3 regions of the Nocardiopsis sp. NPDC055551 genome follow, and region 3 is predicted to be linked to each of the others. Evidence: predicted binding sites of a transcription regulator. Region 3 holds the regulator's gene; each other region holds the start of a gene.
The links. Region 3 encodes LexA, which represses DNA repair genes until DNA is damaged. Its sites were predicted from a motif close to TCGAACANNTGTTCGA; they were not measured.
Positions count from the first base shown of each region.

Region 1: a site for LexA is predicted at 3,278-3,293, ahead of recA (recombinase RecA). Genes of this name have one in related genera too.
Region 2: a site for LexA is predicted at 2,377-2,392, ahead of ACWGSK_RS21220 (DUF6504 family protein). Genes of this name have one in related genera too.

Region 1 is NZ_JBSHJJ010000006.1:105,075-111,408, forward strand. Features, by position in the region: gene ACWGSK_RS12615 (DEAD/DEAH box helicase) at 1-2,912, opposite strand, end outside; gene ACWGSK_RS12620 (DUF3046 domain-containing protein) at 3,029-3,223, shown strand; gene recA (recombinase RecA) at 3,396-4,538, shown strand; gene ACWGSK_RS12630 (regulatory protein RecX) at 4,531-5,148, shown strand; gene ACWGSK_RS12635 (DUF222 domain-containing protein) at 5,893-6,334, shown strand, end outside.
Region 2 is NZ_JBSHJJ010000012.1:70,755-77,088, reverse strand. Features, by position in the region: gene ACWGSK_RS21230 (peptidoglycan recognition protein family protein) at 97-1,212, shown strand; gene ACWGSK_RS21225 (GNAT family N-acetyltransferase) at 1,365-1,949, shown strand; gene ACWGSK_RS21220 (DUF6504 family protein) at 2,008-2,295, opposite strand; gene ACWGSK_RS21215 (serine/threonine-protein kinase) at 2,545-4,389, shown strand; gene ACWGSK_RS21210 (protein kinase domain-containing protein) at 4,534-6,334, shown strand, end outside.
Region 3 is NZ_JBSHJJ010000012.1:207,229-213,562, forward strand. Features, by position in the region: gene ACWGSK_RS21800 (alpha/beta hydrolase family protein) at 1-1,091, opposite strand, end outside; gene lexA (transcriptional repressor LexA) at 1,185-1,859, opposite strand; gene nrdR (transcriptional regulator NrdR) at 2,536-3,045, shown strand; gene ACWGSK_RS21815 (vitamin B12-dependent ribonucleotide reductase) at 3,146-6,334, shown strand, end outside.

The sequences.
Region 1 (6,334 bases), on a different contig from region 3:
GCGTCCCGCAGCCGCGACACGTCCTCCACCGCGCACCAGCGCTCCACCCCGGCCACCCACACGCGCACCACGCGCCCGGCGCCCTCCAGGGCGAACAACCAGTCGGGGTCCGCCCCACGCTCGACCGCCTCATCGGTCGACAACGGACCCACCTCCCGCAGCAGGTCCGCGGTCCCCTCCAGGTCCCGCACCGGAGCCGCCGACCGCTGCAACAGGGCGCCGGTACGCTCCACCACCTCCGGGTCCAACAACTCCCGCAGGTCCGCGCCGCCCAACAGGTCCGCCAACAACGACGTGTCCAGGGTCAACGCCTGCGCCCGCGACTCCGCCGCCGGCGCGTCCCCCTCGTACAGGAACGCGGCCGTGTACTCCATCAGCAACGACCGCGCGAACGGCGACGCGTGCGTGGTCTCCACCTCCACCACCCGGATCCGCCGCGCCCGCACGTCCGACAGCACCCGCGCCAACTCCGGAACGTCGAACACGTCCCGCAGACACTCGCGCACCGTCTCCAACACGATCGGGAACGACCCGTACCGACCCGCCACCGACAACAGGTGTCGCGCCCGCAGACGCTGCTGCCACAACGGCATCCGACGGTCCGGGCGTTGACGCGGCAACAGCAGCGCCCGCGCCGCGCACTCACGGAACCGCGACGAGAACAACGCCGACCCGGTCAGCTCTTCGGTGACCAGCGCCTCCACACCGTCGGGGTCCACCGACACCAGATCCGTCAACTCGCCGGGACGACCCACGCCGCCGTTCTCCACGTCCGGCAGCCGCAGCACGATCCCGTCGTCGCCGTGCACCACCTGGGCGTCCATCCCGAACCGGTCGCGCAACCGCCCACCGATCGCCAACGCCCACGGCGCGTGCACCCGGGCGCCCAACGGCGAATGCACCACCGCGCGCCAGTCGCCCACCTGGTCACGGAAACGTTCGATCACCACCGTGCGATCGTCGGGCACCTGCCCGGTGGCCTCACGTTGCTCCGCCACGTACTCCACCAGGTTGTCCGCCGCCCACTCGTCCAACCCGGCGGTGATCGCCCAGGCACGCCCCTCCTCGGCGTCCGCCCCGGCCAACTCCCTGGTGGCCGCGCCCACGGCCCGACCCAGCTCCGCCGGACGACCCTGCGCGTCCGCCTTCCAGAAGGGCATCCGCCCCGGTCGCCCCGGCGCGGGCGACACCATCACCCGGTCCGCGGTGATCGCCTCGATCCGCCACGACGTCGAGCCGAGTACGAACACGTCGCCCACCCGCGACTCGTACACCATCTCCTCGTCCAGCTCACCGACCCGGGTGGGCGCCCGACCGTCCGGATCCGAGGCCAGATGCACCTTGAACAGGCCCCGGTCGGGGATGGTCCCACCACTGATCACGGCCAGTCGCTGGGCGCCGGGGCGGGCGCGCAGCACGTCCTCCTGCCGGTCCCAGACCAGACGTGGGCGCAGCTCCGCGAACTCGTCCGAGGGATAGCGTCCCGACAGCATGTCCAACACCGACTCCAGCACGGAGTCGGCCAGGTCGGAGAAGGGGGCCGCGCGCCGCACCACCGAGGCCAGCTCCGACACCGACCACTCGTCCATCGCCACCATCGCCACGACCTGCTGGGACAGCACGTCCAGGGGGTCGCGCGGCATCTCCAAACGCTCGATCCCGCCCTCGCGCATCCGCCCGGTCACGACGGTGGTCGCCAACAGGTCGCCCCGGAACCGGGGCAGGAACACCCCGCGCGAGACCTCGCCTACCTGGTGTCCGGCCCGTCCGACGCGTTGCAGACCACTGGCCACAGACGGGGGAGAGGCCACCTGTACGACCAGGTCCACGGCGCCCATGTCCACACCCAGTTCCAGGCTGGAGGTGGCCACCACGCAGCGCAGTCGGCCCGTCTTCAGGTCGTCCTCGATGAGTGCCCGCTCCGACTTGGACATCGACCCGTGGTGGGCGCGGGCGATCACGGCGTCCGCGCCCCGGCTCTGTCCGGACTGGCCGGCGACCTGCGCGGCGACCTCCTCCTCGGGCAACGTGACGCCGGTGCGTTCGGCGTACAGGTCGTTGAGCCGGGAGCACAGCCTCTCAGCGGTGCGGCGGCCGTTGGTGAAAACGATGGTGGAGTGGTGCGCCTCCACCAGGTCCAGGACCCGGCGTTCCACGTGCGGCCACACCGATCCGCCCGGCTCGTCCAGGTCCGGCACCGGGACCTGCACCCGCAGATCCATGTGCGGGGCGTCCGGAGGGGCGACGATCCGCGCGCCGCCCAGATAGTCGGCGACCACCTCGCGCGGGCGCACGGTGGCCGACAACCCGATCCGCTGCGCCGGACGTTCCAGGAGTTCGGCGAGTCGTTCCAGGCTGAGGGCCAGGTGGGCGCCGCGTTTGGTCCCCGCCAGGGCGTGCACCTCGTCCACGATGATCGTCTCCACCCCGGCCAGCCCTTCACGAGCCTTGGAGGTGAGTACCAGGAACAGGGACTCGGGGGTGGTGATGAGTACGTCCGGTGGGTGTGTGGCCAGACGGCGACGTTCCCGAGCCGGGGTGTCTCCGGTGCGCACCCCCACCGTGACGGGGGAGAGTTCCTGTCCGTCGGTGGCCGCGGCGTCGGTGATGCCGGCCAGGGGGCGACGCAGGTTGCGCTCCACGTCCACCGCGAGCGCCTTCAACGGGGACACGTACAGGACCCGGCAACGCCGAGAACGGTCCTCGGGCACGGGGGAGTGGAGCAACCGGTCCAACGACCACATGAAGGCGGACAGGGTCTTGCCCGAACCCGTGGGCGCCACCACGAGGGTGTCGTCACCGCCCGCGACCGAGGCCCACGCCTCGGCCTGGGCCCGAGTGGGCCCGTCGGGGAAGGCCTGTTCGAACCAGGTCCGCGTCGCCGTGCCGAAGGGTTCCAAGGGGCCGCTCATCCGGCCAGTCTGCCGAACGGCTCGGACAGAAGGAGGCGGAGGACACACCCGGCACCTCGAAAAAGGGCCTGTGGACAACGCCGTCGGGGTCCCGTCCATCACCCATACTGGGGCCGATGAGACTCACCAACTTCTGGAACAACATGCGCGAGCAGTTCGGCGAGGCCTACGCCGAGAGCCTCGCCAAGGACTACGTGATCGAGGGACTGGGCTCCCGCACCATCGAGCAGGCGCTGGCCGAGGGGGTCGGGGCCAAGGAGGTCTGGCGTGCGGTGTGCGAGGCGTTCGACCTTCCGGCCACCGCCCGCTGACCGACACGTTCGGTCCGGGTCCGATCCGCGTTCGATCTGTGGATGAACCAAGAATCGAACATAGGTTCGGGTAGAGTGGCCGCATCGCCGGCGAACGTCGCGATTGTCGTACCGAAGGCGTAGCGTCAGGCGCATCATGAAGAAAAAGGCATCGACCCTACAGGGGAACCCCGTGGCTTCTGGAGACCGAGACAAGGCTCTCGAAACAGCGCTCGCGCAGATCGAGCGGCAGTTCGGCAAGGGCTCCGTCATGCGCCTGGGCGACGACGATCGTCCGCCGATCGAGGCGATCCCCACCGGCGCCATCTCGCTGGACGTGGCCCTGGGCATCGGTGGCCTTCCCAAGGGCCGGGTCGTGGAGATCTACGGTCCCGAGTCCAGCGGTAAGACCACCGTCGCCCTGCACGCGGTGGCCAGCGCGCAGAAAATGGGTGGCATCGCCGCCTTCGTCGACGCCGAGCACGCCCTGGACCCCGAGTACGCCAAGAAGATCGGCGTCAACACCGACGACCTCCTCCTGTCCCAGCCGGACACCGGTGAGCAGGCGCTGGAGATCGTCGACATGCTGATCCGCTCCGGCGCGATCTCCGTCATCGTCATCGACTCCGTGGCGGCCCTGGTGCCCCGCGCCGAGATCGAGGGTGAGATGGGTGACAGCCACGTCGGTCTGCAGGCTCGCCTGATGTCCCAGGCCCTGCGCAAGATCGCCGGCGCGCTGAGCTCCACCGGCACCACCGCGATCTTCATCAACCAGCTTCGTGAGAAGGTCGGCGTCATGTTCGGCTCGCCCGAGACCACCTCGGGTGGTCGGGCGCTGAAGTTCTACGCCTCGGTCCGGTTGGACGTCCGACGCATCGAGACCCTCAAGGACGGCACCGACGCGGTCGGTAACCGTACACGGGTCAAGGTCGTCAAGAACAAGGTCGCGCCGCCCTTCAAGCAGGCGGAGTTCGACATCCTCTACGGGGTCGGCGTCTCCCGAGAGGGCAGCCTGATCGACCTGGGCGTGGAACACGGCATCGTACGCAAGTCCGGTGCCTGGTACACCTACGACGGCACGCAGCTGGGCCAGGGCAAGGAGAACGCCCGCAAGTTCCTGCACGAGAACGTCGACATGGCCAACGAGGTCGAGAAGAAGATCAAGGAGAAGCTGGGCGTTGGCGTGACCGCCGGTGACGACAGCGCCTCCGGATCCGACGCCGAGTCCAAGGCCGACCCGGTCAAGGACGCGATCGGCAAGGACGCCGTCGCCAAGGCCCCCGCCGCGAAGAAGGCCCCGGCCAAGACCGCGAAGGTGACCGACACGGATGCGTGAGCGGCGCCGGTCATCCGACCGCGCCGGGGCGGATGAGTCACCCGACCCGATGAACGCCGAGCACACCCCGGACGGGCCCGAACGCCCGTCCGGGGAGGACACCGAGGCCAAGGTCAAGAACCTGGTCCTGCGTATGCTCACGCACTCCCCGCGCACCCGCGCCCAACTCGAACGTTCCCTGCACCGTCGGGAGCACGAGGAGGAGGTCATCACGCGAGTCCTCGACCAGATCGAGGAAGCGGGGTTGATCGACGACGCCGCCTTCGCCAAGGGGTGGGTCTCCTCCCGCCACCACAGCCGACACCTGTCCCGCCGCGCGCTCTCCCAAGAGCTGCGCACTCGCGGAGTCGAAGAGGAGACCGTCCGCGAGGCGGTCGCCGAGGTCAGCGAGGAAGACGAGACCGAGGCCGCTCGCGTCTTGGCCCGCAAACGGCTGACCGGTAGCCGAGGCCACGACCCCGATACCCGTACCCGCCGCGCCCTGGGCGCCCTGGCCCGCAAGGGCTACCCGGCCGGTCTGTCATACCGGATCGTTCGGGAGGAGTTGGAAGCGGAGCTGGCGGCGGAGGCTGAGTTGGAGGCCGAGGGCGGGGGAGCTGAGGGTGTGTAGGGCATGTGGGGTCGTGGGGTCGTGGGGCATCGGGATGCTGTCTGACGCAGGCCGGCCCTGAACTGGGACCTTGGGTTATTGGGCGGGGTGAGGGTGGTTGGTGGGGCGCCTCGGGTCGAGTTCCTTGGGGTGGTTGGGCGGGGTGGGGGTGGGTTCTCCCTCCTTCCCCGCCGCGTGATTGTTGCCGCCCGCACCGCACGCGTCAAGGCGATGTTGTGTGCTGTGGCAGCGGTGTTGGTGGCCTTGACCCGTGCGGTGCGGGCGGCGGTTTGGCGGCTATCGGGGAAGGGGGGAGAGTGGTTGAGGTCCTAACGGCCCTGTGGGCCTGCGGCCCACTCCGGCCGCAGCCGGCCGGATCCCTTCCTTTCCGTCTGGCTTTCTCGTGGGGCGCGTCGCCACTACGTGACGGGTGAGGTCACGAAGAGCCCGCTACAGGTGGGGTGAGTGGCGGACCGCGTCCCTGCGGTGGCCGGCTCTGGTCTTCACAGCGATGATCTTGCTCGTAGCGCCCATTTGGGCGCCCAACATGGCGCTACGGACAAGATCGTTTCCATTCAGAGCCCCTCCAACGAAGTCGCTAGGAGCATCTCCGTGATAGGTGGATCCGGTCATAGGGGAAGGGGTTGTGGATAACCCAGAATGGCCACCCCATCTATGGTAGGCGCATTCGCCGACCTGGAAATAAGTTGAATAAACTGGCGAGTAGGTCTGCCATTCTTGAGGGTGTTCGCATATAATCAGAGTATGAGCTTTCCTCCCTACGCACCGCGCCCGACCGGGAACACCCCGGTCGATAAGGCGATGGCGGGTGCGCGGGAGATGGCGGTGGAATTCTCCGGCCGGGATATCCCGTTCGGGTGCGAAACCGAGGTGCTCGCCCAGTTCGGCCGCCTCAACCAGGAAACAGACCGGATCCGCTACGGGATGCTGCCCGCCCTGGCCCGTATGGAGGCCACCGGTGTCCTGTTGGAAGAGGGTGGCCAGCGCAGTATCCAGGCGTGGATCACCCACCAGTGGGGGACCTCTCCGGCCGAGGCCAAGAGCCTTGCCACCCTCGCCCGAGCGTTGCATCAGCAGCAGCTGCCCCTGGTGGAAGAAGCCTTCCAGAACAAGGCCCTGTCGCTGGGTGAAGCGTGCGCCATCGCGACCTCCACCGAAAAAGCCACCACCGAATGGGCGAAGGTCC
Region 2 (6,334 bases), 140 kb from region 3:
TGCCGTATGTCACAGGCATGTGGCAGGCTGTTGCGGTCCCCGTCCCCTGACGCCCTGCCCCGCGATGGACACAGTCGGCGAACAGAACGGACACACATGCGACGGCGTACCTTCCTGACCATCGCCACGGCGGCGGGCCTCGGCTCCTTGGCCCCCGTGCTGCTCACGCCCACGGCCGCTTCGGCACAGGGCTCCGACACCCGGGCCGTCCCCCGGGTGCTCACCGAGACCACCACCTCCACCGGCTCCCCCGTACGCCCCGACCGCCGGTTCGACCTGGTCTCCGTCTCCCGGTCGCCCGAGTGGGCCTCCGGCGCCTCGGTGCGCTTCGAACTCCCCGACGGGTGGGGCTCCTGGCGGGAGCTGCACTTCCACACCGAAGGACCGGACCACCTCGACCCGGCCTCCACCGCGATGGTGCGCGCCCCGGAAGGCGCGATCGGCTACCAGGTACGCGGCGCCGACGGTTCCGACCTGACCGCGGTGAACGTCCGCGACGGCGAACCGCTCGCCTTCGGTGGACCGGAACGGACCGCGCTCTCCGCCGAGGGCGGTGAGTACCGGTCGTTGTCGGGCACCTCCCTGTTGCCGGTGCGCACGCGGGCGGGCTGGGGCGCGGACGAGTCCCTGCGCTTCGACGAGGACGGCGACGACCTCTGGCCGGCCGAGTTCCATCGGGTCCAGGCACTGACCGTGCACCACACGGCCATGGCGACCACCGACGACCACGCCGCCGACGTGCGCGCGGTGTATCGGCTCCACGCGGCCGAGCAGGCTTGGGGCGACATCGGCTACCACCTGCTCATCGACCCCGACGGCGTGGTCTACGAGGGTCGACACTCGGGCGAGGACCGGATCCCGGTCTTCTCCGGGGTGCCGCTGCCCGGCCGCGCCCGTTCGGTGACGGCCGGCCACGCGGCGGGCTTCAACCACGCCAACATCGGCGTGTGCCTGCTCGGCGACTTCACCCACGAGGTGCCCACCCGCGCCGCCCAGGACTCACTGGTGACGGTGCTGCGGGTGCTGTGCGCGCTGACCGGCGTGGACCCGACTCGGGAGATCGAGTACGTGAACCCGGACACCGGCGCGGTCACCCCGCAGGAGGCGGTGGCCCGGCACCGGGACTGGCTGGACACCGAGTGCCCCGGCAACGCCTTCGCCGACGTGTTCGACTCCGCCATCCGAGAGCGGGTGGCACGCGGCCTGCTCTAGCACCCCTGTGGCGAAGGCCTCTTTTTGCAGGTCACGACGGTGGCCACCTCGATATCCGGTTGCGGCGCCCCTGGCCGGCGCGGCTATCGTGAGCGCTGCCGCCACGCCATGGGTGCGCGGCGCGATTCGAGGAAAGAGGGTCCGACTCCACCATGACCACCGTTCAGAGCACGCCGATCATGCCCGCGGTCATCCTGGAGACCGAGCGACTCCGACTGCGATCGGTACTCGAACGCGACATCGACGACGTGTACGCCTCGTGCGTGGACCCCGACCTCCAGCGGTGGGTTCCGCTACCGTCCCCGGGCGAGCCCTACACCCGGGAGAGCGCGGAGGACTTCTGTCTGCGTCTGGCACCCGGCATTCGTACGTCCGGCGACGGCCAGCACTGGGCCCTGTTGGAGCGCGAGGGCGGCCGGTTCGTCGGTTCGGCGGCCCTGCTGCGCACCGAGTGGCCCGCGAAGGTCACCGAGGTCGGCTACTGGATCTCGCCTTGGGGGCGGGGCCATGGCTACGCCGCCGAGGCGGTCGTGGCGGTGTCCCGCTGGGCGATCGAACAGGGCTTCCAACGGATCGAGATCAAGGCCGCGGTGGGCAACACCGCCTCTCGCCGGGTGGCCGAGTCCACCGGATTCGTCCACGAGGGCGTGGAGCGCAACGCGATGCCGCTGAACGAGGGCCGCACCGACCTGGCCGTCTACAGTCTCCTGCCGACGGACCTGGAGACGACCCCGTAGACGAGGACGGCCGGGTCGGTGGTGGTGCCGACCCGGCCGTCCCCTGTTCTCCCCCGGATCATCCCCACACCCGGGAGAGCAGCCACTCACCGGTGGTGGTGTCGTGCCGGAGTTCGTACACCCCCTGGGAGTAGGACGATCCGGCCTCGACCCTCCAGTGCCGACATTCGGGCACCTGGGAGCTCTCACCCGGTGTCCAGTCACGGCGCAGGGTCACCCACTGGTCGATGATCCTGCGCACCCCGTAGACCCGCCCGTCCCACACGAAGCGGGTGGGCCTGCCGTCGTCCTCCACGACCGTGACGTCCGCTCCGTAGTACCGCCCCACAACCGTTCCCCCAAGCATCGACCGACTCCTCGTTTGGCGTCCGGCGGTGCCAGGGCGCACCGCCGGGGTGCCCGCACGCGGGGAAGTACGAGCAGGCATTCGAACGTGTGATCGAATACTAGCGAAGGGAAGGCCGCCGTGGAACTGTTTCCGCCTCGACGACATCACCACCTGTGAAACCATCCGTTGGACCGAGAAGCCCCCGAGCCACGGACCCGCGAGCACCGTGGCACTCGGCGCCCCCACGACCCCCACGAGGCATCCCACATGTTCAACGGGCACGACGGCCCCGCCACCCCCCATTCCGGAGACCCCACGGAGATCGGCGGATACCGCCTGTCGCGCCGGCTGGGACGCGGCGGCATGGGCACCGTGTACCTGGCCGAGGACCACTCCCGGCGACAGGTCGCGCTCAAGGTCGTCCACCCCGACCTGGCCGAGGACCCCTCGTTCCGGCGGCGCTTCGCCCGCGAGGTCGAGACCGCACGCCGTGTGGCCCGCTTCTCCACCGCCGGGGTCATCGACGCCCGCCTGGAGGGCGACCCCCTGTTCGTCGTCTCCGAGTTCGTCCCGGGCCCGGACCTGTCCCGGGCCGTGCGCGAACGCGGTCCCCTCCGCGGCGGTGACCTCGAAGGACTGGCCATGGGCGTGGCGGCGGCGCTCACCGCCATTCACCGCTCGGGTGTGGTCCACCGCGACCTCAAACCCGCGAACGTGCTGCTCTCCCCCGTCGGACCGAAGGTGATCGACTTCGGCATCGCCCGCGCCCTGGACGACGACGGCGGCGGCATCACCCGTTCCAGCCGGCTCATGGGCACGCCCTCCTACATCGCGCCCGAACTCCTGCACGGTCACCCGGCCACCCCCGCCGCGGACGTGTTCGCCTGGGGATGCCTGGTGGCGTTCGCCGGCACCGGCAGGACGCCCTTCCACGCGGCGACGGTCCCGGCGGTCCTGCACAACGTCACCACGGCCGCGCCCCGGCTCGACGGGCTGGACCCCGCCCTGACGGTCCTGGTGCGCCAAGCCCTCGACAAGAACCCCGCGAATCGGCCCACCGCCCAGGCGATCCTGGATCGGCTCGTGGGACGGCCCGGCGTCTCGGAGGAGGAGGCCGGTCGCACCATCAGCGCCACGTGGACGCCGCCCCCGGTCACGGCCGTACCCCCGGCCCAGACCGCACAGGGCGCCGGCGGATCCCCCACACGCCGCCGCGGACTCCTCCTCGGAGTCGGGGCCGGCGCGGGCGCCGTGGTCCTGATCGCCGGTCTCTCCTTCGCCTTGGTGGCGGGGAACGACGCGCCTCCGGAGGGCCTCACCACCCTGTACGGCTCCGACTTCGCCATCGACCCCGGGTGGGGCGGCTCCATCTACGACGAGGACGACGACCCTTACGACAGCGGCTACGCGCCGGGCGAGGGGATCATGATGGCGATGGACCCCAACGCGGAGATGGATCCGAGCGTCGGACGCAACTGGATGGCCCCCTCCACCCAGGGTGTGAACACCACCGAACGGCTCCTGGTCACCAGCGACGTCCAGGTGCTGGAGGGCTACGACTACCTCACCGTCGGACTCCGGTGCATCCGCGACCTGCACCCGGCCGACGCCGAACTGGACGAGGACGACACCGACGGTTACCCCGACCACCCGGACCAGGACTACACGGCGACCTATCGTGCCTGGTTGCGGGCGGACGGCGCGGAGGCCGTGATCGACAAGGTCTCGGGCACCCTGGCCGACGACTCCTGGGATCCCGAGGAACTGGCCAAGGGCGAGGTCTCGGAGTTCCGCCCCTATCCCGCGGTCCCCACCGACGGAGCGGACCAGGCCACGTCCCGTGGAGAGGAACCGGAGCCGGTGAGCAACAACATCAAGCTCGCCTGTGAGTTCACCCCGGGCGACGAGGGTGAGGTTCCGACCGCCGAGATCCGAATGTGGGTCAACGACGGACTCGCGGTGAGCGCGGTGGACGAGGAGCCCTACCCGGACGACTACGCCGACCACCAATACGTCCAGCGCCAGGCCGTGCAGTACCACCGCGGTCAGAGCACGTCCCCGTTCCGGGTGCTGTACGAGAACTTCCGGGTGGAGCGGATCCTCGACGAGTGACCGTGGCGGTTCCCGCGCTTTGACGACCACCACCGACAGAACCGTTTCGTCTCCAGTGGGATCACACCCCTCCGAAACGCGCTCCGGTACCGGCGTCGGTACGCTGATAGGCGCTTATCACACGATTTGTGAGGACCCTCGACTGTGACGTCCAACGGCCACTCAAGCGGCAAACCCCTGCGCGCGGGCGACCCGCGCGAACTCGACGGTTACCGCATCGTCAGTCGGCTCGGACGCGGCGGCATGGGCACCGTCTACCTCGCCGAGGATCCCGGCGGCCGCTCCGTCGCCGTCAAGCTCATCCACCCGGACCTGGCCGACGACGAGTCCTTCCGGAAACGGTTCGCCCGAGAGGTGGACGCCGCCAGGCGGGTGGCCCGTTTCTCCACGGCCGGGGTCATCGACGCCCGGTTGGAGAGCGAGCCGCTGTTCATCGTTTCGGAGTACGTGGCCGGCCCGAACCTGGACGAGGCTGTGCGCGCGCAGGGGCCGATGCACGGCGGCACCCTTGAGGGTCTGGCGATGGGCGTGGCCGCGGCGTTGACCGCCATCCACGGCTCCGGGGTGATCCACCGCGACCTCAAACCCGCCAACGTTCTGCTGTCCACTGTGGGGCCGAAGGTGATCGACTTCGGCATCGCCCGCGCCATGGACGACGCCGGCGGCGGCATCACCCGTTCCAGTCAGCTCATGGGCACCCCTTCCTACATGGCGCCGGAGCTGATCCTGGGAGAGCAGGCCACACCGGCCGCGGACATCTTCGCCTGGGGTTGCCTGGTGGCGTTCGCCGGCATCGGGGACGCGCCCTTCGACGCGGCGACGGTGCCCGCGGTGCTGCACAACATCTCCTCGGCCGAACCCAAGCTGGACGGGTTGGATCCGAGCCTGCTGGACCTGGTCGGGGGCGCGCTGGACAAGAACCCCGCCAACCGTCCCTCCTCCCAGCAACTGCTGGCCAAGCTGACCGGTCAGGAGGACCCGGAGGAGTCGGAGGTACGACGGACCATCAGTACCTCCTGGGCACCACCGAGTAGCGCTCCGGTGGCGGGCACGCCACCGCCGGAGGAATCCGGTCCACGGCGGACGGGTGCCGCTCCCACGGACCAGGTGCCGACCGAACACCTTCAGGGCCCCGGCCAAGGGCAGACGCCCAATGGGGGCGTCGCCCCGCCCATCGGCGGTCCGGTCCCGCCGCACACCCGACAGGCGCACCAGGGCGGGCCGGGCGCCCCGGGGCAGCCCGGGTTCCAGGGCCCCTCCGGTCCCCAAGGGCAGCCGGGCGTCCCCGGTGCGCCCGCAACCCAGGCCTTCCACCCGCAAGGGCACCGGCAAGGCCCCATGGGAGGTCACGGTGCCCACCCGCAGTCCGGCCCCCAACACGGCCAGGGACAGGTCGGGTGGCACGGGCAAGCGCCCCCGTACGGTCAAGCCGCGTACGGGATGCACAGCGGCCCGAACGGCCCCGGTGGTCCCGGCGTCCCGAACGGCCCCGGACAGCCGGTGAACGGCGCCTCCGGTGGCGGCCGGCGCAAGCTCATGCTCATCGGCGGTGGTGCGGTCGCGCTGGTGTTGGTCGCCACCATCGGCGGCTTCGCGCTGTTCTCCGGATCGGACGCCCCTCCGGAGAACGTCACGAGCATCTACACCACCGACTTCGCCACGGACCCCGACTGGCCGAGTTCCACCCATTTCGACCAGCAATACCCCGACCTGAACAGCATCGGGTACTGGGACCAACAGAACGCCATGGTGGTCTCGATCGACTCGTCGTTCAAGGAGGGCCAAGGCGCGCGCGTCCCCTCCGTCGGGGAGACGCCCCCGCAGGTCCTCATCAGCACCACCATGGCGCCCCTCTCCGGTCCGGGCGAGGCGACCACGGGCGCCTACTGCTGGGGACAGGAGGATGAGGAGGGCACCATGTACGAGGCACAGGTCCGCCTGGACG
Region 3 (6,334 bases):
AGACCCTCGACGAACTCCCGCACCGCCGGGGACACCTCTGGCGAGAACGCCCGGTCGGCGTCCAACGCGGCGGCGCCGGGGGAGTCGTCGTACTCGCGCAGCACGTGGTCGACCCCGGCCAGGTCCACCCGCTCGGCCCCCTCCAGACCACCCATCAGCCGGTCGACCTCGTCCCGGGTGATCTGGGCGTCCTCATCGCCCCAGAGCACCAGGACGGGGGTCCGTTCGGGCAACGCGGCGGCCAGTTCGGGCGGGTCGAAGGCATCGATCCAGGCGAGGAAGTCCTGGTTCTGCGGGGAGAACAGACCCGTGGTGTCGCCCTCGGGCAACTCCTGACCGCCCCGTACCGCGGCGCGCGACGTCCGGGCGTGGGACAGCATCCGCACGGCCTCGGCCTCACTGAGCGCACCCTGCGCCTCGGCGGTCCGGACCTGCTCGGAGACCTGACGGTCGATGACGTCGAGCATGCGCGTCCCCGGCGGAGCCGCCAGAACCAAAGCGGGTTCGGCGCCGTCGAGCACCTCGTGCGCGCGTAGCGCGTACAGCGCGCCTTCGCTGTGGCCCACGACGATCGTGCGCTCGGGGTCGACTTCGGGCTGTTCAACCAACGCCGTGTAAGCGGCGGCCATCTGGGCGTCGAAGACCTCGGGATCGACCGGTTCCTCCAGGGCTTCCCTCACCTCGTCGTCGAAGGTGGCGGGGTCGCCGCTGCCCAACTTGTCGTAGCGAAGGGTCGCCACCCCGGCGTCACCGAGCACCCGGGACAGGTTGAGGTTGGTGTCGGCCTCGGGGCGCCCGGCGCTGTTGCCGTCCCGGTCGGTGGGGCCGCTGCCGGAGATGATGAGCGCGCCCGGCACCCCGTTCTCGGAGCCGCTCTCCCGCGGCGCGGTGAACGTGCCGTCGACGGTGAACCCGCCACCCTCGAAGCTGAGCTCGCGCTCGGCACCGCTCACCCCCGGAGGTTCGGGGCCCTCTTCCTCGGCGGGGCCACAGGCCGAGACGAGCAGGGTGAGGGCGGCGATCACCGAGACCGAGCGGCCACGGCGTCGTACGCGGCCGCGGGCGACGGGGGTGTGGGCAGGAATGGACACGCCCTCAGCGTATCGGCCGTGCCCTCCCGCACCATCCCGGCCGTGCCCTGGTGGGCGTGGCCGGGGCGGTGCGGTCGTCGTTCCCGGCCAGGGTCAGACGCGGCGCATGACCGTGACGACCTTGCCGAGGATGGTCGCGGCGTCGCCGTTGATGGGCTCGTAGGCGTCGTTGCGGGGCATCAGCCACACGTGGCCGTCGTCCCCGCGACGCAGCACCTTGACGGTGGCCTCGTCGTCCAACATGGCCGCGACGATGTCGCCGTTCTCGGCGGTGGGCTGCTGGCGGACCACCACGAGGTCGCCGTCGGTGATGGCGGCGTCGGTCATGGAGTCGCCGACCACGGTCAGCATGAACAGCCGACCCTCGCCGACCAGCTGACGCGGTAGCGCCAGGACGTCCTCGACCGATTCCTCGGCCAGGATCGGGCCACCGGCGGCGATCCGACCGATCAGCGGCACCGCGGCGGCCCGGGTCGCGTCGGCGGTGAGCTCCTCGGGCTTGATGCTCTGCGCGGTGTCGCGGCCGGGGGCGCGCAGTTCGACCGCGCGCGGCCGGTTCTGGTCCCGGTGCAGGTAGCCCTTGCGCTGGAGCACCTTGAGTTGGTGCGCGACGCTGGAAGGGCTGGAAAGACCGACGGCGTTCCCGATCTCTCGGATGGACGGCGGAAAACCGCGCTCGCGCACATAACGCTGGATGCAGTTGAGAACGCTTTGCTGGCGCGCGGTCAGTTTGGGGGCTTCGGGCACGGCACCGCCCGTGTCACCCACGGGCGAAAGAACGGTGGTGTTTCCGGGGTCGACGACCTCGGTGTTGTCCTCCGGCACGGCCGGGCCTCCTCGGCGTTCGGTTCGGTCAGGGCCTGTTCGGGTGGCCGGTGACGGGTCCGTCGTCTCACGAGTGGGCGAGACGGCGAAACCGGTGGGAAATCAAGGTCAAGATTAGTCGTTGCACACGGTGATATCAAACAAGCGTTCGAGCGGCCGAGGACGGCGACTTCGCCTTTTCGGCGGGCCTTTCCGATGACCCTCGGTTAAGTATGTACACGCGTTCCCTCGCCGCTGTCCGTCGAATGCCGAAAACGGCTTTCCCGGTGCTTCGCCCGAGGCGGCCCCGGAGCGTGTCCCCGGAGGTCGCGTGGATGCCGGAAAGCCCGCCGGGCAAGGGATTCCTCACCTGTGGAACGCGCGCCGAACGGGGTCCCCCCGGGTGCGGTCCCCTTATCCTTGGAAGCGACCCCCCGACGTATTCGAGACCTCCTCCCCGGTGGAGGCGGGTCCTGAGCCCCCACTTGAGGAACACGCCTAGGGGCGGGTTGCGACCCGTGCCCCCGGGGTCTAGGTTCGACCACAACATCTGGTGTTACCAATGGGGTATGTGCCTAGAAGTTGTGGTTAGGTAGACTCAAGGGTTGTGGTTCGGGTATAGGGAAGCAGGTGAACCAGGATGCATTGTCCGTTCTGCCGTCATCCGGACACCAGGGTGATCGACAGCAGGTCCACCGACGACGGTTCCGCGATCAGGCGACGCCGCTCCTGCCCGGTCTGTGAGCGACGCTTCACCACACAGGAGACCGTCCTGCTCATGGTCGCCAAGCGCTCCGGGGTCACCGAGCCCTTCAGCCGGAGCAAGATCATCGCCGGGGTGCGCCGGGCCTGCCAGGGGCGGCCCGTCTCCGAGGACGCCCTCGCCAAACTCGGCCAACAGGTCGAGGAGGAGATCCGAGGCCGTGGCGTGGCGGAGGTGCCGGCCAACGAGATCGGACTGGCCATCCTCGTCCCGATGCGCGACCTCGACGAAGTCGCCTACCTGCACTTCGCCAGCGTCTATCGGGGCTTCGAAAGCCTGGCGGACTTCGAAGCGGAGATCGCCAGCCTGCGGACCGACCGTGAGGACGGGACGGAGAAGGACCAGGACTCCGATCCGGCCATGCCCACGGCCGACACCGCCTCATAGCGGGCCCGGGCGTTCACCGAAACCGCCCGAGACCGCAGCGACGGCAAGAACCCGCGCGGTCATAGCCGGTCCGCGCACAGCAGACACTTCGGGGAGCGTCATGACGGAGACCAGCAGCGGTTCGACGAGTCGCAAGGGGAAGAAGGGGCCCAAGGGGCTGAAGATCAAGCGCGTCTTCACCACCGAGGGCGTCCATCCCTACGACACCCTCGACTGGGAGCGTCGCGACGTCGTCATGACCAACTGGCGTGACGGCAGCGTCAACTTCGAGCAGCGCGGCGTGGAGTTCCCCACCACCTGGTCGATGAACGCCACCCAGATCGTGGCGAGCAAGTACTTCCGCGGCGCGCTCGGCGCTCCCGAACGCGAGTGGAGCCTCAAGCAGCTCATCGACCGCGTCGTCGGCGTCTACACCGAGACCGGACTCAAGAGCGGCTACTTCGCCTCGGACGAGGACGCCGAGATCTTCGACCACGAGCTCAAGCACGCCCTCGCCAACCAGTACTTCAGCTTCAACTCCCCGGTGTGGTTCAACGTCGGGACCACCTCCTCCCAGCAGGTCTCAGCGTGTTTCATCTTGTCGGTCGACGACACGATGGAGTCGATCCTCGACTGGTACAAGGAGGAGGGGATCATCTTCAAGGGCGGCTCCGGCGCGGGTGTGAACCTGTCCCGCATCCGCTCCAGCAAGGAGCTCCTCTCCTCCGGTGGCACCGCCTCCGGACCGGTCTCCTTCATGCGCGGTGCCGACGCCTCGGCCGGAACCATCAAATCCGGCGGCGCGACCCGTCGGGCCGCCAAGATGGTCGTGCTGGACGTCGACCACCCCGACATCGAGGAGTTCGTCGAGACCAAGGCGCGCGAGGAGCACAAGATCCGTGCCCTGCGCGACGCCGGGTTCGACGTGGACCTGGGCGGCGACGACATGTTCAGCGTCCAGTACCAGAACGCCAACAACTCGGTGCGGGTCTCCGACGCCTTCATGCGCGCCGTGGAGTCCGGTTCCGAGTTCGGGCTGACCTCCCGCACCACCGGCGAGGTCGTCGCCACGGTCGACGCCAAGGACCTGTTCCACCGCATGGCCCGCGCGGCCTGGGAGTGCGCCGACCCCGGCATCCAGTACGACGGCACCATCCAGGACTGGCACACCAACCCCGAGACCGGACGGATCAGCGCGAGCAACCCGTGTTTCCCCGCTGATCAGAAGGTGCTGACCGACCGAGGACACGTCCCCATCGGCGACCTTGTCCGGAGGGCGGCACAGGGTGAGACCTTCGCCGTCTACACGAACGACGTCACGGCGGAGGCGAATCCTCGGGACGCGGTGGTAGCCATCGTCCCCACGCAGTACATGGTCACTGGCACCAACGAGGTCCTCGAACTCCGGTTCTCGGATGGTTCCGTCTTGCGTTGCACCCCGGGGCACCGGGTGTGGACGCGTAATCGCGGCTGGGCGCACGCCGAGGAATTGACGGAGCAGGACCGGATTGTTCGTTCCTTCCAGTACGCTCCTCGGTCGAATCCGATCCAGGAGATCCCGGAAGACGCCCTCGAAGCGGCTCGGAAGGCCGCGAGCCGAACCGGTGTTCGGGAGCTGAACCTGCCGACCAAGTGGGACGAGGACCCGGACCTGGCTCACTACCTGGGGTGGTTGGTCGGCGACGGTTCGATCGATGACGCCAAAGTCGTCACCATCTACGGGACGGCTGAGGAACAAACCGAAATCCTGCCTCGACACCAGGCCCTGATCGAACGTCTCACAGGGCATCGGAGTAAGCCGAGTGCCCAACCCAACGGTACGCAACAGCTCAGGGTCACTCGGAGGGCGATGGTCGCGTTCGTCCGAGCTCTCGGAATGGGTGCGCACGCCGCCGACAAGACAGTGCCGCCCGTGATGTTCGAGGTCTCCGAAGAGACCGTGTTGGGTTTCCTCCAAGGGTTGTTCGACGCGGACGGATGCGCCGTGGATCAGAAGGTGAACGGCACTCGCTACGTCGGTCTGGGCAGCCGCTCCGAAAGGTTGCTCCAGGACGTACAGGAGCTTTTGGCGCCGTTCGAAATCGCGAGCCGTGTCTACCAGGTCTCCCAGGCGAAGAGGGATACGTTCACCTACACGCGCAAGGATGGCACGACCGTCACCTATGGTAGCGAGGGGCCGTTCTACGACCTGCGCATCTCTTCCGCTTCCATGCGGGACTACGCCGCCCTGATCGGTTTTTCTCTGGATAGCAAGACCGCGAAGCTCGGCAGCGCACTCGACCATCGCCGGACCTACAACACGCAGACGACGATCCGCCTGGTCTCACGCGAGTCCCGAGGGTTCGAGACGACCTACAACCTCACCGAGCCGCGTAACCACTCCTATATCGTCGGTGGCACTGTCGTGGCCAACTGTTCCGAGTATTTGTCCCTGGACGACTCCTCATGCAACCTCGCGTCGATCAACCTGCTGAAGTTCCTGCGCGAGGACGACTCCTTCGACGTGGAGGGCTTCACCCGGCTCACCGAACTGGTCATCACGGCGATGGACATCTCCATCACCTTCGCCGACTTCCCCACGGAGAAGATCGGTGAGACCACCCGCGCCTACCGCCAGTTGGGCATCGGCTACACCAATCTGGGCGCCCTGCTCATGGCGACCGGGCACGCCTATGATTCCGAGGGCGGTCGCGCGGTGGCCGCCGCCATCACCTCGTTGATGACCGGAACCGCCTACCGCCGCAGCGCCGAGATGGCCGGTGTGGTGGGCGCGTACGACGGCTACAAGCGCAACGAGCGGGCCCACAAGAGGGTCATGCGCAAGCACGCCGCCGCCAACGACGACCTGCGCACCGTGGGCACCCTGGAAGAGCCCATCCACGCGGCGGCCACCGCCGAGTGGGCCGACTGCCTCAAGGTCGGAGAGCGTAACGGCTGGCGCAACGCGCAGGCCTCGCTGCTCGCGCCCACCGGAACCATCAGCTTCATGATGGATAGTGACACGACCGGGGTCGAGCCGGACTTCTCGCTGGTCAAGTACAAGAAGCTGGTCGGCGGCGGTTCCATGCGGATCGTCAACCAGGCGATCCCGCGGGCGTTGGGGAACCTGGGCTACCAGGCGGAGCAGAGCGAGGCGATCGTCGAGTTCGTCGCCGAGAACGGCCACGTCGTTGACGCGCCCTCGCTGCGCCCCGAGCACTACGAGGTGTTCGACTGCGCCATGGGTCACCGCTACATCGAGCCCATGGGCCACGTGCGCATGATGGCCTCGGTGCAGCCGTTCCTGTCCGGTGCCATCTCCAAGACGGTG